Regions from separate parts of the Chryseobacterium tructae genome, predicted to be linked through region 2. Evidence: riboswitches for the same ligand, from Rfam matches in the RefSeq annotation. Region 2 holds a riboswitch; the other holds the start of a gene.

Region 1 (4,213 bases), 4.1 Mb from region 2:
CCACTCATGGCAAAATTTTGACGCTGCGGCAAAAACGCCATTCAAGTATGTGAAAGACCATGTTCTTCTTCCCAAAGCTAACAAGCTGGATGAAGCGGATAAGTTCGCTCATGAAGTATTGAATGAAACTCTTTCAGGGAAATTGTGAACGCGATTCCTGAAGACTGGTTACACTGGAATGATGCTGATGAAACTCCTGATGAGATCCGTGAAATTTATTTCCAGTTCCTGAAGACCCGATTCGAAAATTCTCAAATCTTTTTAAACGAAGCTAAAAATGCAAGAGGATAAAATATACGAATACGCGGTAATACGCTTAGTACCAAAAGTTGAGAGAGAAGAATTTTTCAATATCGGACTGGTCATGTTTTCTAAAAAGGAAAAATTTATCAAAATAGAGTTTTATTTATGTCCTGATAAATTCAAACTTATGCACAGTAAACTGGATTATGATGATATCATTCAAAATCTGGAAAGCTTCCAAAAAATAGCGAATGGTGAAAAAGATGGTGGTCCTATTGCTCTGCTTGATATTCCTGAGCGTTTCCGTTGGCTTACTGCTGTAAGAAGTGCTGTTGTACAAACTTCCCGACCTCATCCCGGAAAATCTAAGGATCTGAATACTACTTTTGGTAAACTTTTTGAGGAGTTAGTAAAATAAGATTCCCTCAAAAAAAATAGTATGAAATTATTTAACTCCATATCAACGAACAGGTTTTTTAGAAGCCTGTTTTTTATTGTATTATTAAGTTCTTCCCAGATCGCTTTTTCTCAATCATTTTCTCAATCTCCTGAGAAAGTGAAGCGGGTAAAAAGCACGCTCCTGCCGGAAATAGCAACAGTAACTGAGAATATTGTCTATAAAACAGGTAAAAAAGGAGACTCTCTTGCTTTGGATTTGTATACACCCAAAAATTCCTCTGGTAAACTTCCTGTATTAATCTATGTTCACGGAGGCGGATGGATAGAAGGAAATAAAACCGTGCACGCCGACGATTATCTTGAAAATACTATCGTTAAACTTATGGCGAAGCAATATGCTGTGATCACTATCAATTATACTCTTCTGAATGACAGCACCCACTTTCCTCTCCCATTGGAAGATACCAAAGATGCAATACGATGGGTAAGAAAGAATGCTGAAAAATATAACTTCGACACCAGCAATATAGGTCTCTTCGGTGCATCAGCCGGAGCACACTTATCTCTAGTAGCCGCCTATACTCCAGATGATACATTCAAAGGAAGCCCTGATCTTTCATCTTATTCAGCAAAGTAAATTATGTAGTGGATCATTACGGGCCTGTTGACCTCAACAAACTTTTCCATACCAGACTGGGAACCATTCCGGTGGCTTTGGTCGGAATGGTTTCAAAAAAGATTGTAAACTTACAGCAAGGGTTGGTAAAAGGAATCTCAGGGTATGATTTGAAAAAAGATCAGGACAGAGCTATTGATTATCTAAAAACCATCTCTCCATCAACGTATACTAAAACAGGTGTTCCAACTTTAATTGTTCAGGGAAACAAAGATAAAATTGTTCCGTTAAGTCAATCTAAAAAATTATACAGAAAGCTTAAGCGAGCAAAAGTAGATACCTCATTAATTATCATTGATAATGGAGTACATAGTTTTTCTACAACCGATAAAGCAGCCCTTGATAAAATGGTAGATCAAACAGTGGATTTTATCGTTTCTCAGAAAAAATAAAACACTACATCTGATCTACCCAAATAGTTCCAACTCCCAAGATCAGAAATACGATAAAAATAAAACAACAGTTTCACTCTGAAAGAAACTGCATGATTCGTCCTTCGCACGGGTAAAAGGGCTGGTAGAGAGATAATATGCTTTGTAAAATCTGTAAAAGGTTTTTGCTTCCTCTGATAATTTTTATACATTTGTTTTGCTTTAGGGGTATTCTGAAAAGAATTGAGAGAGTCCCTTTGAACCTGATACGGCTTACACCGACGTAGGGAAAAGCAAAATGACACGACACCTCTTGTCTTTTGTTTCGGATTTTTTCCTAAAGCTATTTTTATCTTTAATCATAACAATGGAAAAAAATCTTTGGGAACAAGTTTTACTTGTACGACAAAAGTCTCCTCTTGTTCATAATATAGCCAATTATGTAGTGATGAACAATACCGCCAATGCACTTTTGGCTGTAGGAGCTTCTCCGATTATGGCGCATGCACGCTCTGAAATCAAAGAAATGATCAATATTGCCCATTCATTGGTGATTAATATTGGTACTCTTGATGAATACTGGGCTGAATCTATGATGATGGCTGCTGAGACTGCAGATACTCTTCATAAACCATGGGTCTTGGATCCGGTAGGTGCAGGAGCCACTTCTTTTCGTGATCAAATATTACACAAACTTTTACAATTTCATCCAACCGTGATCAGAGGTAATGCGTCTGAGATTATTGCGTTGGCTAAAACCAATACAACAGTAACCAAAGGCGTAGACAGCACAGCAGAAAGCAATGACGCTGTTGAAGCTGCACAAATCCTGGTTAATCAATACAACACGATTGTATGTATTTCGGGGGAAACGGATATTATCCTAAGTAAAAATCAATCGATACACATCAAAAACGGGCATATTCTTATGACCAAAGTAACAGGTCTGGGATGTTCTGCTACAGCATTAATTGGTGCATTCATCGGAGTTATAGAAGACAAAGTATCCGGAACAGCTGCTGCTATGGCATTATTGGGGATCGCAGGTGAACTGGCTGTTCTTGAAAGTAAAGGCCCCGGCAGTCTTCAAGTCAACTTGATTGATAAGCTCTACAATATTACCGAAGAAGAATTTACAAGCTATTTAAAAATAGAAAGATCATGAGTAACATTACTTTCCCTTACTCATTATACCTGGTGATTTCTGAAGCAGATTGTATGGGGAAAAACTTTCTGGAAGTTGCAGAACAGGCCATATTAGGTGGTGTAGATATTATACAGCTTCGCGAAAAAAAAGACAGCACCGAAGTATTTCTTCAAAAAGCCCTACAACTTATTGAAATTACCAATAAATATAATATTCCGCTTATTATCAACGATAATATCATCGTTACCGAAAAAACCAATTCAGCAGGAATACATGTTGGCAATAGTGATGCAACACCTCAGGATCTTAGACAACGACCTCTAATCGGGAATAAAATAATTGGGTATTCTATAGAGCACCTGACCCAGCTTGACAATGAACAAACTTCAGTAGCTGACTACCTGGGAATAAGTCCTGTTTTTAAAACAAAAACCAAAACAGATACTATTACCGAATGGGGACTAGAAGGGATTACCCAAATCAGGAAACTTACGAAAAAGCCTTTGGTTGCAATAGGTAATATTCACCTGGACAATGCAAAAGCAGTCATCAATGCCGGAGCTGATTGTCTCGCAGTAGTTTCCGCAATATGTAGTGCTGCTGATCCTCAAAAAGCGGCTTATGAATTAAAAAATGAAATTGTAAAATGAAAAAATACAAATACCCTTCAGTATTAACTATTGCAGGTTTCGATGGAAGCGGTGGTGCCGGTATTCAGGCAGATATTAAAACAGCCTCTGCTTTAGGTTGTTTTTCCACATCCGTATTAACAGCTTTACCTGTACAAAACACCCAGGGAGTACGAAAAATATATCCTATTCCTGTAGAAGCAGTTGCTGATCAGATCAAAGCGATTCTGGATGATATTGTTCCTGATGCTATTAAAATTGGAATGGTTCATACTCCTCAACTTGTAGAAACCATTGTTTCCACATTAGCGGAATATCCTAAAATACCTATTGTCTTTGATCCTGTAATGGTTGCTACCAGCGGACATCGTTTGATTGAAGAGGAAACTATTACAGCGCTCACAGAAATATTATTTCCCATTGCTGATGTTATTACTCCCAATATGGATGAAGCTGCAATCCTAGCAGATATGAAAGTCGAAACGCTGGAAGATTTATATACTGCCGGCACCAGAATCAAAAAACTGGGCTGTAAAACGATTCTTCTTAAAGGTGGCCATCAGGAAGCCTCAACCATCACTTCTCTATTTTATGATGAAAATGAGAATTTCCATTCTTTTGAAACACAGAAGTTTAACACCAATAACACCCATGGTTCAGGCTGCACCCTTTCCTCTGCTATTGCTGCCTACATTGCTCAGGGCAAAACCCTTTATGAAGCCGTTTCTCTTGGACAACTATATATCTA
Region 2 (4,213 bases):
TCCGATCATAGCAGCACCAATACCCGAAGTAATGTGGTCATAACCTGGTGCAATATCTGTAGTCAAAGGCCCCAAAGTATAAAAAGGTGCCTCATGACATACTTCTAATTGTTTCTCCATGTTTTCTTTGATCATGTGCATCGGAACGTGTCCTGGCCCTTCAATCATCACTTGCACGTTATGCTTCCAGGCAATTTTTGTTAGTTCACCTAAAGTTTCCAGTTCTGCAAATTGAGCAGCATCATTAGCATCGGCTATAGACCCAGGACGTAGACCGTCTCCCAGAGAGAAAGCGACATCATACTTCTTCATGATCTCACAAATCTCCTCAAAATGAGTATATAAGAAGTTTTCTTTATGATGATAAAGGCACCATTTTGCCATAATAGATCCTCCTCTCGACACAATTCCTGTAACTCTCTTTGCTGTCAGGTGAATATATCTTAATAAAACTCCCGCATGGATGGTAAAATAGGAAACTCCCTGCTCTGCCTGTTCGATCAATGTATCTTTAAAAACTTCCCATGTCAGATCTTCCGGTACTCCTTTTACTTTCTCCAATGCCTGATAGATAGGAACGGTACCAATAGGAACCGGGCTGTTTCTGATAATCCATTCTCTTGTTTCATGGATATTCTTTCCTGTAGATAAATCCATGATCGTATCGGCACCCCAACGACAAGCCCAAACCGCTTTTTCCACTTCTTCTTCAATACTTGAAGACACAGCACTATTTCCGATATTAGCATTGATTTTCACTAAAAAATTTCGCCCGATAATCATTGGTTCACTTTCCGGGTGATTGATATTATTTGGAATAATAGCTCTTCCGGCTGCAATTTCATCTCTTACAAACTCCGGAGTGATTTTACTTTTGGGAGTATTCGCACCAAAGCTGTTTCCAATATGCTGGCATGCCATTTCTTTGGGTACCGTTGCAAGTTGTTCTATTTTTTGGTTCTCTCTGATAGCAACATATTCCATTTCAGGAGTAATAATTCCCTCTTTTGCGTAATAAAGCTGAGTGAGTTCTTTTCCTTCCTGAGCAACTTTTGGTTGATGATCGTAAGAAAAACGCAATTCATCAATTTTAGGATCTGCCAAACGGGCTTTTCCGTATTCTGATGTAATTCCTTCCAAAATAGTAACATCTTCTCTATCCAGAATCCATTGCTCTCTTATTCTTGGAAGCCCCTTTTGAATATCGATTGAAGCATTTTCATCCGTATAAGGGCCAGAAGTATCATAAATGGTTACCGGAGCATTTTCTTCAAAATTTCCATTGCTAAGCTTGGTGGGACTAAGCTGTATTTCGCGCATCGCTATGCTGATTGGATGAATTTTTCCTTCAACATAAATTTTCTTTGAGTTCGGAAATGGCGAACATGTAATAGGGTGAGCCATAAATATTGGTATTAAATATGAGAATTATCCGCCCTGAGTGGCAGTAATGATTAAAATTGAATCCTGATCGTTAAGAGGAGTTTCCGCCCAGACAGACAGCGGAATAATTCGATTGTTGAGGGCTACGGCAATTCCTTTCTTTTTTTCTGGTAATTCCATAGCCAATAATGCTTCCAGGTTTTCAGGAAGTACATCAAATGTTTTTCGGGTGTGGTTGATTATAAGTTCCATTCCTAATGATTTAAATATACTTTAGGAATGGCTATTATTGTACAATAGAATGTACAGCAAAAGTCATCTACTTTTCCCTACGCTGGTATGATCCAGATCAGGTTCAAAGGGTAAAGTCTCAGTCTGTAAAAACAGACACCCCTAAAGTGTGGGACGAAGTTAGTTATTTTTTTGAGAATGGGCAAAATCAAATTTTACCATAAAAAAAACCGACTCTATCGAGTCGGTTTTCATATGTTTTTAAAATAAATATTTTAATAAAAAAGCTTTAGTGTACCATCAGCATTGTATTGATTAGTCCACCATACTTCCTGCTTAGACGCCAGTTCACCACCAACATATTCTAAAGTAATTTTCTTTTGAGGATTGTTTTTAGACAATGATAGGTGAAAATGTTCGTCAAAAATATTTAGCTTTTTAAACGGATTGGGAGCTTTGTCATAATTACTAAATTCTATTTCCTGTCTTGTGACAAGATCAACATTATTCTGCATAGTTACAGTTTTTATACCCTTTAAATTTCCATCACTATAGTAAGTAAACCTATCAACATTTTTATAATTTAAATCACCATTAGGATATTGTGTCACTATAGCCACTAGTTTATTAGCCTGATATTGATAAATTAACTCTTTCTCAACTATACTCTCAACAATAAATACCAAACATTTTGCTATTCTTTGTTGATTATCAAGTTCAAAAACTTTTTTCCCTGAGAATATTTCACCGTTTGAATTTGAAATATAGGCAGATGTAGTGATCAAATTCCCATTATAAGTAACGATTGTATAAGCTTTATTTGAAAAAGCCTCAGTATACTCTGTTTCTTTAGGCAATTTTATTTTTCCCCCATTTTTTCTAACTACTCTATTTTGTGCATCATATTCAAAATAGTAGTTAGGATCCATGTACTCTGTAGTTGGAGACATCCCAGGAAAGTAGTATGATAATTTACTTACATTTCCTATCACAACCTCTTTCTCCATCTCAATTTCATCATTACTACTGGAGCAAGATATAAAAACCAACAATGTGGCTAAAAAAAATAATTTTAGTTTCAAGGTCATTTAGTTTTTTTTATTCTTCACAAGCTCTCCAAACCGCATCATTCTGCGGAACAGGGGCTATAATTTCAATTTTTTCCTTGGTAACAGGATGAATAAACTCCAATTTCCTTGCATGAAGATTAATTCCTCCATCGGGATTGGAACGAGGAGAGCCATATTTCAAGTCTCCTTTAATTGGTACTCCTGTTTTAGACAGTTGTGCTCTGATCTGATGATGTCTTCCTGTTTCAAGATCTATTTCAAGAAGTAGATAATTATCCAAAGTTTTGATCACATGATAAGTCAAAATAGCTTCCTTGGCACCTTCCGTTGCCTTTGGAAAAACAACGGCCTTATTGTTCTTTTCGTTCTTCTTTAAATAATGAACCAATCTCTGACTTTGAGGAATCATTTCTTTTCCTACAACCGCCCAATATGTTTTCTTCACTTCTCTATTCTTTACCATTTGAGTAAGACGAGAAAGAGCTTTTGAGGTTTTAGCATAAATTACCAAACCGGAAGTAGGGCGGTCTATACGATGAACCAAGCCGAGAAAAACATTTCCCGGCTTAGCATCTCTTATTTTAATAAAGTTCTTTATAGATTCCAATAGTGATTCATCACCAGTCTTATCGCCCTGTACAAGCTGGCCGACCTTTTTGTTCACTACCAGAAGATGGTTGTCTTCATATACAATCTGTTCCTTCATTATTCAGTCTACCTGTTTCTGTTTCTATTTGACATTGAAAGAATAATCCCCGCCAAAAGACCAATCGTTTTAAGCATTGCCAAACCTGAACTATCCGGTAAAAATGCACCAATTACACAAACTCCCGCCGCTGCATACATCGCATACATAAAGTTTTTATTAGTCAGCATAGGCGCCTGAATAAAGAAACTTGCTCCTATCAAAATATAGAAAACCTTTCTGGAAAGCAAATGATTGATATCAGGTGAAAATAAATTGAACCAGCCAATGGCTAAGCAAATCAATGCTGCAATAGATAATATTCCCTGAATAGATTGTTGTTGATTTTGCATGAATTAATTTTAATAACTTTCGTTTTGGTTAGGGAACTCTACGCTCTTCACATCTTTTACATATTGAGATACTGCTCCAGTAATTTCTGTATAAAGATCAAGATATCTTCTTAAAAACTTCGGACTGAACCCTTTGTTCATCCCTACCATATCGTGATATACCAAGACCTGACCATCACAGTCTGCTCCAGCTCCAATTCCAATGGTTGGAATAGAAATACTTTCAGTCACTTTTTTAGCTAGCTCTGCAGGAATTTTTTCCAATACTACAGAAAAGCAGCCTAATTCTTCTAAAAGCTGGGCATCAGCAATTAATTTTTCTGCTTCTGCTTCTTCTTTTGCTCTTACTTTATACGTTCCAAATTTATAAATTGACTGTGGAGTTAATCCTAAATGTCCCATGACAGGAATTCCAGCATTAATAATTTTTTTAATAGATTTTGAAATCTCTTTTCCACCTTCAATTTTCACAGCATGAGCACCGCCTTCTT

The links. A riboswitch is a leader RNA that binds a small molecule or an ion and turns the genes downstream of it on or off. The one in region 2 is predicted to bind thiamine pyrophosphate.
Region 1: it holds a riboswitch for thiamine pyrophosphate, as region 2 does, so the genes downstream of both, thiM (hydroxyethylthiazole kinase) here and thiS (sulfur carrier protein ThiS) in region 2, are expected to answer to the same signal.

What each region holds. Positions count from the first base shown of each region.
Region 1 is NZ_JAUFQR010000001.1:4,259,607-4,263,819, forward strand. Features, by position in the region: partial or broken gene QWZ06_RS21110 (HipA family kinase) at 1-291, shown strand, start outside; gene QWZ06_RS21115 (DUF3037 domain-containing protein) at 278-661, shown strand; gene QWZ06_RS21120 (alpha/beta hydrolase) at 683-1,279, shown strand; gene QWZ06_RS21125 (prolyl oligopeptidase family serine peptidase) at 1,288-1,710, shown strand; TPP riboswitch at 1,904-1,996, shown strand; gene thiM (hydroxyethylthiazole kinase) at 2,057-2,854, shown strand; gene thiE (thiamine phosphate synthase) at 2,851-3,486, shown strand; gene thiD (bifunctional hydroxymethylpyrimidine kinase/phosphomethylpyrimidine kinase) at 3,483-4,213, shown strand, end outside.
Region 2 is NZ_JAUFQR010000001.1:150,477-154,689, reverse strand. Features, by position in the region: partial or broken gene thiC (phosphomethylpyrimidine synthase ThiC) at 1-1,320, opposite strand, end outside; gene thiS (sulfur carrier protein ThiS) at 1,429-1,635, opposite strand; TPP riboswitch at 1,693-1,788, opposite strand; gene QWZ06_RS00730 (hypothetical protein) at 1,890-2,702, opposite strand; gene QWZ06_RS00725 (RluA family pseudouridine synthase) at 2,713-3,393, opposite strand; gene QWZ06_RS00720 (hypothetical protein) at 3,399-3,722, opposite strand; gene panB (3-methyl-2-oxobutanoate hydroxymethyltransferase) at 3,732-4,213, opposite strand, start outside.